4 regions of the Actinoplanes sp. 13 genome follow, and region 1 is predicted to be linked to each of the others. Evidence: riboswitches for the same ligand, from Rfam matches in the RefSeq annotation. Region 1 holds a riboswitch; each other region holds the start of a gene.
What was found. Region 1 has a riboswitch for cyclic di-AMP ahead of AC0NH5_RS23630 (coiled-coil domain-containing protein). Riboswitches for the same ligand answer to the same signal wherever they lie in the genome.
Positions count from the first base shown of each region.

Region 1 (3,025 bases):
CCTGGCCGCCGCGAAGTTCGGCGCCAAGGTCCGCGACGTCAAGCAGCTGATTCCGTTCGTCATGCGCTTCTGGATGTACGGCTCGGCCGTGCTCTACCCGGTGCAGCTCTTCGCCGACCACCTGTCCGGCTGGAAGCTGGCCGTCGTCGAGGCGAACCCGCTGCTCATCTTCATCGAGCTGATGCGCCACGCGCTGATGGAGGACGTGGAGCTGGCCGGCCCGCCGGCGCTGCTCTGGACCCAGGCCGTGATCTGGACCCTGGTCGTGGGCATCGGCGGTTTCGTCTACTTCTGGCGCGGAGAGAAGGGCTACGGCCGTGGCTGACAACGAGCGCGTCCCCACCGTCATCGCGGACAACGCCCACGTCATCTACAAGGTGCACAGCTCGGCGTCGCCGGGCAGCGGCAGTCCCGTGGCCAGCCTCAAGCGGCTGGTCACCGGCTCCCGGTCGGCGAACGTCCGCGAGGTGCACGCAGTCAAGGGCGTGAGCTTCGTGGCGTACCGCGGCGAGGCGATCGGCCTGATCGGCAGCAACGGCTCCGGGAAGTCGACCCTGCTGCGGGCGGTCGCCGGCCTGCTGCCGGTGGCCCGGGGCAAGATCTACGCCGCCGGCCAGCCGTCCCTGCTGGGCGTCAACGCCGCGCTGATGAACGAGCTGCCCGGCGAGCGCAACGTCGAGCTGGGCTGCCTGGCCATGGGCATGTCGCCGGCCGAGGTGCGGGCGAAGAAGGACGGGATCATCGAGTTCTCCGGCATCAACGAGCGGGGTGACTTCTCCTCGCTGCCGATGCGGACGTACTCGTCCGGCATGGCCGCCCGCCTGCGGTTCTCCATCGCCGCCGCGAAGCAGCACGACGTCCTGCTGATCGACGAGGCGCTGGCCACCGGTGACGCCAAGTTCCGCCGCCGCAGCGAGGCGCGGGTCCGTGAGCTGCGCGCCCAGGCCGGCACGGTCTTCCTGGTCAGCCACAGCGAGCAGTCGATCCGGGACACCTGCGACCGGAGCATCTGGCTGGAGTCCGGCCTGATCCGGGCCGACGGGCCGACCGACGAGGTGATGCGGGAGTACGAGGCCTACATGCGCAAGTAGGGCTCGTACTCCCGGCAACCTGCTAGTTCACCGACAGGTGGACGTGGTTCGTATGGTCGCTGGACGGGTCGCCGCCCGCCCCGCTGTACGACTTCCACCGGTCGCTGCTGGCCAGCCAGATCCGGCGGTACCAGATGACGTAGAGCACGTTCAGCTCGTCGGCGTTGGCGATGAAGTAGTCCGCCAGGTTGTCGCCGTAGGTCTTGCTGGAACCCGTGGCGTCGCCGCCGAAGCCGTTCTTGTCGGCGGCGAAGTCGCAGGCCCGGCCCTTCGGATGCTCACCGCTGTTCTGCTCGCGCCAGCAGGCCACGAACCGCGTGAAGCCGGCCGCCTTCGCCTGCTTCATCGCGTGCAGCGTCGCCGGGGTGAGACAGCCGCCGCTGGTCGGGTCGTTCTCGGAGCAGCCACCGCCGGTCGGTCCCGGCTCGGCCTTGGCACTGCCTCCGCCGCCGGAGGACGGCGCATCACCGGCGTCCTGACCCTGGTTCGCCTTCGCCAGCGCGGTCTCCGCCTGGGTCTTCTTGTTGGCCATCACGGTGACCTGCTTCTGCTGGTCACGAATGGCCGTGTCGATGGCGATCTTGGCGCGCTGCCGGTCGGTGAGAGTTTTCTTGAGATCGGCGATCGCGGCGTTCTGCTGCGCCGCGATCACGCCCAGGGCCTCGGCGCGGTCCAGGAAGGTCTCGCTCGAAGCGGCGGTGACCAGGGCGGACATCGGGCCGATCCGGCCCGTCGTGTACGCCTGCTGCGCGATCTCGTCGAGCGCCTGCTGCTGCGGCCCGATCGCCGCCTCCAGGCGCTTGAGCTCCGCGGAGAGCTTGGTCTGCTGCTCCTTGGACTTCTTCAACTTGTTCTTGGCATCCACGAAGCCACGGGTGGCGTCCTCGAGTTGGGTGATCAGCGACTTCGAGCCGCCCTCGCCGTCGTCGCCGTTGTCACCGGGGGCCGCGGACGCCGGCGTCGCCACGATGACCAGCCCGCACACGGCGACGAGCAGCGCCATTACCGCCGCCAATCGTCGCCGCGCAGTGTGTTCCTGCACAGACATTTCCTTCCGTCGGCCGCCGGCCGGGTTAGCTGACGGGTTCGGGACGAAGGAAATCCCTACCGCAAACTGCGGATTCACCCCGGAGGAAATATGGTTCCCCGGCTCGCCGCAACGGGCGATTAGGCGGCGGTCCCCGGGTGGGAACCGGTCCGACCATACCCACTTCATCGACAGATCGACAGTTCTCGTACTCGCTGCGATTGCGCGGACACACCACGTGACACCATTACGGAATGTCGTTAGGCGGTAACACTTTTCGCAGCTCAGTGGGTCCTGATGCGCGGCGATATCTCAGGTAAACTCCTCTCGGTCCTGCCAGGACGGCACCGCCCCCGAGTTGCCGGCAGGCCGCCGCCCAATCGCCGTGAAAGGTGAGCCGGGGAACCAGGTCACTGGGGTGAATCCGCAGTTTGCGGTAGGGATTGCTTCCGTCCCGAACCCGTCAGCTAACTCGGTCGGCGGTGACACGGAAGGAACTGTTGATGACCGCAAGTCCCCGCCGGTGGCTGATACTCGCCCTGGCGCCGCTCGTGTCTGCCGTGTTCCTCGTGGCCCCGGTCACGTTGCTCACCGGCACCACGGCTTCCGCGGCACCGGGAAGTAACTCGCCCAACGCCGACGAGGAGGGCAGTGCTGACCTGTCGGCCGTGATGGAGGCGACCAACCGGCGCTACGTCGCCGCGAAGGGCGCCGTCGCCGCGTCCCGCAAGAACCAGAAGAAGCTGGCCGCCGACATCAAAGCAGCCGAGGGCCGGCGTGACGTCCTGATTCCCGAGGTCAACTCGATCGCCCGGCAGCAATACCAGACCGGCAATCTGAGTGCCATGGGCTTCCTGCTCAACGCCAGCTCGTCGAACGACTTCATGAGCAAGGCGATCTCCCTGGA
Region 1 covers NZ_JBVYOQ010000012.1:161,868-164,892, reverse strand. The annotation lists gene AC0NH5_RS23640 (ABC transporter permease) at 1-325, shown strand, start outside; gene AC0NH5_RS23635 (ABC transporter ATP-binding protein) at 318-1,091, shown strand; gene AC0NH5_RS23630 (coiled-coil domain-containing protein) at 1,114-2,139, opposite strand; cyclic di-AMP (ydaO/yuaA leader) riboswitch at 2,138-2,275, opposite strand; cyclic di-AMP (ydaO/yuaA leader) riboswitch at 2,482-2,615, shown strand; gene AC0NH5_RS23625 (coiled-coil domain-containing protein) at 2,622-3,025, shown strand, end outside.

Region 2 (3,025 bases), on a different contig from region 1:
GTGCTGGTGCTCTACCTGGGCACCCTGACGGCGCTGGCCGACCTGTCGCGAGCGGCCGGTGGAGAAGATGCGGTGCCGCGGTCGCTGTCACCGGCTCTGCACGCCGCGGCGGCTGCCGTGTTGCTGCTGGTCGCCCTTGTGCTCTCGGTCTACAAGCCGCGCGGAACAACCCCCTGGGGGTACCGGCAGGTGACGCGCACCGGGTCGGCCCAGCGCGGGCGCTGATCGCTCGACGGGCATTCGCACCGGAACTACTCCCGGTGATCAGCGCAACCACCGGCGGAGCCGGCCGATCCCACGGAGGTCGGCAGTGTTCGAGACCGCGGGAGTCGTTGATGGCCGTATCCGGCGCTGTAGCACTGCTGGCGAGCGTCGTGGCGGTGGTCGGCCTGGCGACCGCCACCGGCGCTGCCGACCTGATCGGCGTGGAAGCGACGGCCGCTCCGGCCGCGGCGGCCCCCGCCATGACGGGCACGCCGTTCATCAGGGTCGTCACCGCCCCGCCGGTGGAGCCGTCTTCGGAGGGCACGCAGGCGCCGGCCGCCGCGCCGTCGAGCACGGGGTGCGCCACCGGGCGGTGGCAGCGTGACATCGAGGAAGACCTCAGCAGCCTGGGTGCCTACGGGCCGGTGACCGTCGACGGCCGGCAGTCGCCCGCGGACTGCGCCGCGATCCGGGCCTTCCAGCGCCGCTTCGGGATCCGGCCGGCCGGCGGGCAGGCCGACGCGACGACCGCCGACGTGGCCCGCCGGATCACCGCGAGCTCCACGCCGGATCGACGGCGCCGATGCCGTCCGGCGGGGGAGGTCACCGCCTGTGTCGACCTGACCCTGCAGACGGTGTGGGTCCTGCGGGGCACGAGCGTGGTGGCCGGGCCGACCGTCATCCGGTCCGGTTACCGGGGGCACGCCACCCCGGCGGGCACCTACCGGATCAACAAGCGGGCGAAGCGGGAGTGGTCCGACCCGTACGCGGTGTGGCTGCCGTACTGGCAGCGGTTCGTCGGCGGGATCGGCTTCCATGAGACGACGAGCTATCTGCACGACGCCCGGCGCGGATCGCACGGCTGCGTGAACCTGCTGCATCGCGACGCCGTCGCCATGTACGACCTGTTGAGCCTGGGCACGACGGTGCGCACCTTCGGCCGGCGGCCAGGCACCTGAGCGCTGCCCTTGTGGCAGAACGGGTACGGCCGGGCGTGAGATGCCGCCCGGCCGTACCCGCCGCCGATCAGGCCAGACGCCGAACGACGTAGTTCCGGCTCCAGATCTTGTGCTTGGTCACCGTCTTGCCGGTGCGCGGCGCCGACCACATCTTGCCGCCACCGGCGTAGATGCCCGCGTGGGTACCGCGCGAGCCGCTACGGATGACGATCAGGTCGCCGGCCCGCGCCTTGGACTTCTTGACGGCCTTGCCGTACCGCTGCTGCAGATTGGCCTTGTGCGGCAGCTTCTTGCCCACAGCCTTCTTGTAGACGTACATGGTGTAGCCGGAGCAGTCGAAACGCTTCGGTCCCGACGCGCCGTACTTGTACCGCTTGCCCTTGTGCTTGGCGGCTTCGGCGATGACGCGCTGGCCGGCCGCCTTCGCCTTCACGGCGACCTTCTTGGCTGCCACCGGGCGGTTGACGGAGACAGTGGTCTGCGTCAGTGCCCGGGCCGGGGCGATCGCCACGGCTGCCGACGAGGCTTGCGGGGCGCCCAGTCCACCGGCGAACAGGCCGAGACCGACGGACAGGGCGATGGCGCCGGTGCTCAGCTTGCGCGGGCGCCGGCTCGAGTTGCTTTCGTGCACGGTGAAGGAATCCCTCCGGCACGCCTGCGAGGTTAGCTGTCGGGTTCGGGCGGGAAGGATTGCCCGGCCGCGGGTAGCGGCTTCACCCCGAGGTCCTCCGGCCGGCCGCCAGCATGCGGCCTGCCGTTCGAGGACCGGAAATGGTTCCCCCGTCCCTGCCCCCGTCTGCCTGATGGTGATCGCGCAGGTTCGTGTCGTCGGACCGGGGCAGGGCTCGGCGTGGTCCGGATCGTCACGAGCGGTGAGCGTGTGCCCGCCGCACACCCTTGATAGCCAACATCTGAGCTTGATCGCCCCCGCTCGGACCTCACTCAGCGTAACCGAACAAGAGGGTGGTGTCCGTTTTGGAAGGGCGTCGCGAAGAGTTCAGTTGCGCACGGGATTGGTGGGGCCACGTGCGGTGACATTTCGCTGTGAAGCAGAACATACGAAAGGCGCGGGCCCCGAGGTGCCCGGTGCGCCGAGTCCTCATCCGCCTCCGCCGGTCGCCGATGAGGCCGGTATGAGGTTCAACACGCCGGCCGACGGCGCGGGGAAGGACACCGCGGCGCTGATGCTGCACGCCCGCCGGGTGGTCTCGTTCGCGGTGGCGGTGTTGTCGACCAGCATGCTGATCTCCCTGGTCTCGTACGTGTGGGACTGGTGGGACAGCATTCGCGAGGGCGGGCCGCCGGAGCCGGACGAATGGCTGGGGCTGATCGGTGTGGCCTGGCTACCGCTCGCGGCGATGGCCACCGTTCGGCTGGTGCGGCTCCAGCGTCTGCTCGCGGCGCGGGCCCGTGCGGCCGCGGAAGCGTTCGCGGATGCCGTCGACACCGCGCACGGGTGGGTCTGGCAGACCGACGCGGCCATGCGGCTGACCTACGCCAGTGACGGTGTGGACGTCCTGCTGGGCCGTCCCGCCGGGGAGTTCCTCGGGCGCGGCGTGCTGGAGGTGATCGACGAGGCCGGCGAGGTCCGCGGCGCCGACGACGCGGGCCGGCAGGATTGGCTCACCCGGGCGACACATCAGGACGGTTCGGTACGACACCTGAGCAGCACCGTGACAGCCGTCCGCGACAGCGGTGGGCGGGTGGTGGCGTACCGCGGCTTCACCGCCGACGTCACGGCCGAGACGAAGGTGAACGTCGCCGATGCCGAGCGGCGCCAGCGGTACGAGACCGCGCGAACCCGGATCGAGCAGGCGATGCGTGACCCCGAGGCGATGCAGGTCGTGCTGCAGCCGATCGCC
Region 2 covers NZ_JBVYOQ010000041.1:46,248-49,272, forward strand. The annotation lists gene AC0NH5_RS40125 (DUF2269 domain-containing protein) at 1-225, shown strand, start outside; gene AC0NH5_RS40130 (L,D-transpeptidase family protein) at 336-1,163, shown strand; gene AC0NH5_RS40135 (C40 family peptidase) at 1,231-1,794, opposite strand; cyclic di-AMP (ydaO/yuaA leader) riboswitch at 1,801-1,925, opposite strand; gene AC0NH5_RS40140 (sensor domain-containing phosphodiesterase) at 2,297-3,025, shown strand, end outside.
Region 2: linked by a shared signal. The riboswitch ahead of AC0NH5_RS40135 (C40 family peptidase) and the one ahead of AC0NH5_RS23630 (coiled-coil domain-containing protein) in region 1 are both predicted to bind cyclic di-AMP.

Region 3 (3,025 bases), on a different contig from region 1:
AGGAGACCTCCAGGCGCTTCTTCACGTCGGCCATGCCCCCGACGTCGGCGAGGGTGATCGTCGAGCTCTCCACGTCGAACATCCGGTCGGCGTTGCTGCGGACCGGGTCGGGCTCACCGTCGGCGGTGGCGAACCGGGGCGGGACGACGTCGCCGAACTGCTCCTCCAGGGCCGCCCAGTCGAACCCGCCGGGCGGCGGGGCGGAAGCGGGCGGCAGGGCGGCAGCGGGCGGCGGGGCGGCAGCGGCGGGCGGCGCGGTGGGGGCGACCGGCGGCGGAACGGGAGCAGCGGGCGGCGGCGGAGTGGGATCGGCGGGCCGGGCGGCCGGGCCGAGAGCGCGCGCCATCAGCTGCTGGGCGGTGCTGTTGCCGGGTTCCCGGGCGAGAATCTGGGCGGCGTGAGCGATCGCCTCGGCGCCCCGGCCCGCGGCCACCAGCATCTCGGCCAGGTGCAGCCGCAGCGGAAGGTCGTCGGGGCGGGCCCGCACCGCGGCGGTGAGGCTGTCGATCAAGGCGTCGCTCATGGAAGGCGATTATGCCCCGGCCCGGGAGCGGGATGCGCCTGACGGCCCGGTGCGGGCATGGATGGCCGCGACCTTCCCCGGGACGGAACGCGTGGCGCGTACCAGAAAAGACGAAACGGCCGCGGCCCGAAAGCGACCGCGACCGTTTGCAGCAGGCTTGATCAGCCTGGTCGGCGATAGCCGGCGATCGGGCCCCGGTCGATCGACGCCATCCGCACGTGGTCTCCCGTGTGCGGGGCGTGCACCACCTTGCCGCCGCCGATGTAGAGGGCGACGTGATGCAGGTCCGAGTAGTAGAAGACCAGGTCACCCGGTTTCAACTCGGCTCTGCTGACCGACCTCGTCGAGCCCCACTGGGCTTTCGTGTAGTGCTCGAGGTGGACGCCGACCGATCCCCACGCCTCCTGTGTCAGGCCCGAACAGTCGTAGCTGTTCGGTCCGTTGGAGCCGAAGACGTAGGGCTTGCCGATCAGGTCGCACGCCTTCTGGGCCGCGCGACCGCCCTTGTCGTTGGTGTACGTCACCGGGCAGGGCCCGGTGCGCAGCGGCCCGTCGTCGACGTCCGCGGTGCCGTACGCCCGGATCCGCAGCTTCTGCAGGTCGTCGATCTCGCCTTCGATCGTCTTCTTCCGCGACGCCAGGTCGGTGTCGCGGACGGCGATCTCGGACTCGAGCTGGTCGACCTTCGCCTTGTCGGCGGCGTACTTGTCACGCAGCCGCGCCACGTCGGCGATGGACTGCTTCTGGTTGAACGCCAGCTGGTCGAGGAGGGTGAGCCTCTCGGCCAGGCCGGTCGGTGAACCGCTCATCAGCATCGCGTTGAGCGTGCTCGGCGGACCCTGCATGTAGGCGTCGACCGCGAGGCCACGGACCTCGACCATCGCGGCGTCCACCTGGGCCTGCAGCGGCGCCAGGGTCTTCTCCAGCTGCCTCTGCTGCTTGCGCAGCTTGATCAGCTTGCCGTGCACGTCGTTGTACTGCTCGATGACGGGTTCGAGCTTGTTCCACTCCTCGTCGATCTGCTTCTCGACACTGGAGGGCGTGGGCTCGGCGTGGGCCGCGGCCGGTCCGGTGAGGACGAGCCCGGCGGCGGCCACGACGCAGGCGAGCCCGCGCAGCAGACGTTTCACGTAGGTGCGTTGTCCTTTCTTCCTGCTCAGCCGCCGACCGGGTTAGCTGACGGGTTCGGGCGGGAAGGACACCCGGCCGTTTGCACGGCTTCACCCCGGTTACCTGGGTCCCCGACATGCGTGTCGCATTTAGGCGGTGGTCCGTCAGATCGGCCGGGTTGGACGACGGGGGGCTGCCGGACCGGGCACCACCGTACTCGGATCATGGGTGTGACTGGAAGCGCGGGATCACCTGATCGGCCACGCATTGAGGGCCGCGTCCAGCCAGGGCACCACGAGGATCACGGTGGGTAACACCAGCAGTCCGGCTGCGGCACCGGCGCCGGCCACCGTGAGCAGGGTGGACGTGTGCGCCGGGCCGTCCAGGCGGGCCAGGCGCCGCCGCCGGGACTCCCCCGCCGGGTCCGCGGTGACCCCCTCGGTCAGCGGGACGGCGTCGGCCAGGCGGGACAACGCGGCCCGCAGCGGCTGGGGCCCGGTGCGGCGCCGCGCGGCGTCGTCGGCCACCATCTCCAGCAGCAGGTGTACGGCGTCCAGCGGCTTCTTGCTCCGCAGATGCCGAGGGACCGCCTGGTAGAAGGCGGTGAACGACTCCATCACCAACTCGTGGTGGTGCCGCAGGTGGGCCCGCTCGTGGGCCAGGACCGCGTCGATCTGCGCGGCGTCGAGGACCCGTAGGACGCCGTCGCTGAGCACGACGCGCGGGGACCGGCCGGGCACGCAGTAGGCCAGCGGGAGCGGGCCGTCGAGGACGCGCACCTCGTCCTGGCGCTCCATCCGGTCGAGCAGGTCGACCAGCGTGCGGTGCCGGGCGCGCCGGGCCCGGGCCCGGTAGCTGACCTTGCCGAGCGAGATCAGCAGCCGGATCACGATGATGGCGGCCACCGCGAGGGAGAACAGGAGTGCGGCCACCGTCTCCGGGTGCCGGGCGCCGGCTGCCCGGGTGAGCTCCTCGGGAGCGGCGAGCACGACGCCGAGGGCACAGAGCACCGCGGTCAGGGTGAGCGACTGCCAGAGCAGCACCGCGGCGACCGGGGCGCGGTCGGGCCAGCGGGCGCTCGCCAGGATGCCGGGCACCACCAGGGAGAGGGTGAGCCCCAGCGCGCCGAGCAGGAGGGCGGTCACCTCTCGGTGGTGCGCTTCATCGCCGCTTCGATCGCTTCCGGGGGCAGCTGCCCGAGGAAGTAGGCCAGGGCGGCGTCCTGGTCGGGGCTGGCGCTGAGCGCGTCCAGCATCAAACCGGCGGTCATCTCCTCGCGGGTCTGCGCCGGGGCGTACCGGTATGCCCGGTCGGCTTTCTGCTGCAGGACCAGGCCCTTCTTGGCGAGCCGGTCGAGGACGGTCATCACGGTCGTGTACGCCAGGTCGCGGT
Region 3 covers NZ_JBVYOQ010000009.1:106,205-109,229, forward strand. The annotation lists gene AC0NH5_RS20060 (ATP-binding protein) at 1-523, opposite strand, end outside; gene AC0NH5_RS20065 (C40 family peptidase) at 685-1,653, opposite strand; cyclic di-AMP (ydaO/yuaA leader) riboswitch at 1,670-1,799, opposite strand; gene AC0NH5_RS20070 (M56 family metallopeptidase) at 1,882-2,778, opposite strand; gene AC0NH5_RS20075 (BlaI/MecI/CopY family transcriptional regulator) at 2,775-3,025, opposite strand, start outside.
Region 3: linked by a shared signal. The riboswitch ahead of AC0NH5_RS20065 (C40 family peptidase) and the one ahead of AC0NH5_RS23630 (coiled-coil domain-containing protein) in region 1 are both predicted to bind cyclic di-AMP.

Region 4 (3,025 bases), on a different contig from region 1:
GCGAGGCCAACCAGAGCGATGTCGAGATTTCCGGAGCGCACCCCGGCGACCAGGGTGTCGGAGTTCGCCTCCTCCAGTTCAAGTTCGATGTCGGGGTGGTCCCGGTGGAAGGCGGCGAGCGCGTCGAAGAGGGGTGCCACCTCGCAGCCGATCACCATGCCGATCGTGAGACGGCCGCGGATCAGGCCGTTGACGTCGTCGATCGCGTCGCGGAGGTCGGCGGCGGCGTCGAGGGCGGCGCGCGCGTGACGGAGAGCGACCTCGCCGGCCTGGGTGAGTCTCGCGGTGCGGCCGCTGCGGTCGAAGAGGCGGGTGCCGAGCTCGTGTTCCAGGGCTTTGATCTGGGCGCTCACCCCGGACTGGGTGATGTGCACGCGCTCGGCGGCGCGGGTGAAGTTGGCCGTCTCGGCGACTGCGATGAAGTATTCCAACTGTCGCAGATCCATGAGCGAAGATTGTAGATGCCATGAGAACTATGCGTTGGACTTCTCACTGCGCCGACGGCAGGGTGGAGACATGACCGATCGTGATGTGGCGAAGCAACCTGAGGATCTGACCCGGCTGTTCGTGGAGCGTGCGAACGCGAAAGACGCCGAGGGTCTCGCCCTTCTCTACGAGGAGGACGCCGTGATGGCCTTTCCGCCGGGCAGTCAGACGCGAGGGCGTCAGGCCATCCGGGAGCTGTGGGATGAGCTGCTGCCGAAGATGCCGCAGCTTGAGCCGGAGGATCCGCTGCCCACGCTGATCAGCGGTGACCTGGCGTTGACGTCCACGCCGCCGAAGGACGGGTCGGGGGCGCGGGCCCAGGTGGCGCGACGCCAGCCGGACGGGAGCTGGCTGCGGGTGCTCGATCAGCCGGAGTTCGTCCAGCCGCAGCGGTGATGCGGCAGGCGCGCCGGCCTGCGGGGTGGGACGACGCCCCGCAGGCCGACCCGAAGTCAGAGAGAAATCCGCTGACCTGCGTACAGACGATGCGGACTGTCCAGCACACCCTGATTCGCCCGGTACAGGGCACGCCAGCCCCCGGGAACGTCATACCGGTTGGCGATGCCCGCGAGGGTGTCGCCGGGGCGCACCACGTGAACGCGGGTGTTGCCGCTCGCGGTGGGTGACGACCGCCGCACGGTGGACGCACGCTGCGGCTTGTATGCGTGGCGTTTCCCGCAGTGCGGCCAGGCGCCGATGCCCTGGCCGCGCAGTACGCGTTCGGCGATCGTGATCTGTTCGGCCCTGGTGGCCAGATTGGCGGTCCTCGCGTACTGCGTGCCTCCGTAAGCTCGCCACGTTCCGCGACTGAACTGGAGGCCACCGTAATAGCCGTTGCCGGTGTTGATTCTCCAGTTCCCACCGGACTCGCAGTGGGCGATCGCGTCCCAGTTGACGCTGAAACGCGGGGACGGTGTGGCGGCGGCGGGGGCTTCGAGCATCACGACGGCTCCAGCCCCGGCAAGCCCGACGGCAACGACGCCGAGGGCATGACGAACCCGCTTTTTGATCTGCATCATGAACTTGTCCTCCACGCCTGCGAGGTCAGCTGTCGGGTTCGGGCAGAGGTGCCCGGCCGCGAGGACGCGGCTTCACCCCGAGGCGCATCAGCGCCGAGGAACTCTTGGGTCCCCCGCTCCATGCCTTGTGTTTTCTCTCGACCGTGGTCGGCGGCTGGACTCGGCGTTCCGGCCACGGTGTCCGCCACTGCGGACTGCCTACGGTGGTCACCGGCCGACGACGCCGGCCAAGCCTTTACACGGGGATAGGTGACCTTGTGATCCCAAATTAACGGCTCAAATCCCCTCTTGTGGGTCTAACTCGGCAAACTTTAGAGCTACCCGCGAGTAGGGGTGACGGTGCACAATCGGCATTCATGAGCGATCAACAGCGTGACCTCGACGTCATCGTCTACGGCGCCTCGGGTTTCGTGGGTGTCCTTACGGCACGGCACCTCGCCGCCCACGCCCCGGCCAGCGTCCGGATCGCGCTGGCAGGGCGCTCAGCCGAGAAGCTCGAGGCGGTTCGCTCACGCCTCGGTGTGGACTGGCCGATCATCGTGGCGGATGCTGGCGACGTGGATGCGCTGGCCACGATGGCCGGCCGCACGCGGGTGGTCATCACCACTGTCGGCCCTTACGCGAAGTACGGCCGGACTCTGGCGCACGCCTGCGCCGAAGCGGGCACCGACTACGTGGACCTGACCGGCGAGGTCCTGTTCGCACGGAACAGCATCGACGAGAACCATGAGATCGCGAAGCGCACCGGGGCACGGATCGTGCATTCGTGCGGTTTCGATTCGATCCCGTCCGACATCGGGGTGTACGTGCTGCATCAGCAGGTGCAGGCCGAGAACGCGGGGGAACTGACGGACACCACGCTGGTGGTGACGAGCATGCGGGGAGGGGTGAGCGGCGGCACGATCGACTCGATGCGCCACCAGGTCGACGTCATGAAGAAGGACCAGCGACTGCGCAAGATCGGCGCCAGCCCGTACTCGCTGAGTCCCGACCGGGCCACGGAACCGGATCTGGGCCGGCAGCCGGACATGCTGACTCTCGCCCCGTCCGAGGTGGATCCGAGCGTGCGCGGGCACCTCGCGCCGTTCGTCATGGCGTCCTACAACACCCGTGTGGTGCGGCGCAGCAACGCCCTGCAGGGCTGGGCGTACGGCCGCCGGTTCCGCTACCGCGAGGTGCTGCGGGTCGGCTCCGCGCTCGTCGCCCACGCCACCAAGCTGGCGATGAGCGGCCTGATCCTCGGCTGGGCGCTGCCGCCGACCCGGTTCGTGCTGGACCGCGTGCTGCCGAAACCGGGTTCGGGCCCGAGCGAGCAGACCCAGCAGAACGGGCGCTTCACCATGGACATCTTCACCACCACGACGGACGGGTCGCGCTACACGGCACGCTTCCGGGCGAAAGGAGACCCGGGGTACGCAGCGACCGCGATCATGCTCGGCGAGTCGGCGCTGGCGCTGGTTCTCGACCGGAATCGGCTGCCGGCTTTCGGAGGCGGCGTGCTGACACCGGCCACGGGTATC
Region 4 covers NZ_JBVYOQ010000016.1:142,938-145,962, forward strand. The annotation lists gene AC0NH5_RS27580 (LysR family transcriptional regulator) at 1-446, opposite strand, end outside; gene AC0NH5_RS27585 (YybH family protein) at 517-882, shown strand; gene AC0NH5_RS27590 (transglycosylase family protein) at 939-1,520, opposite strand; cyclic di-AMP (ydaO/yuaA leader) riboswitch at 1,505-1,668, opposite strand; gene AC0NH5_RS27595 (saccharopine dehydrogenase family protein) at 1,862-3,025, shown strand, end outside.
Region 4: linked by a shared signal. The riboswitch ahead of AC0NH5_RS27590 (transglycosylase family protein) and the one ahead of AC0NH5_RS23630 (coiled-coil domain-containing protein) in region 1 are both predicted to bind cyclic di-AMP.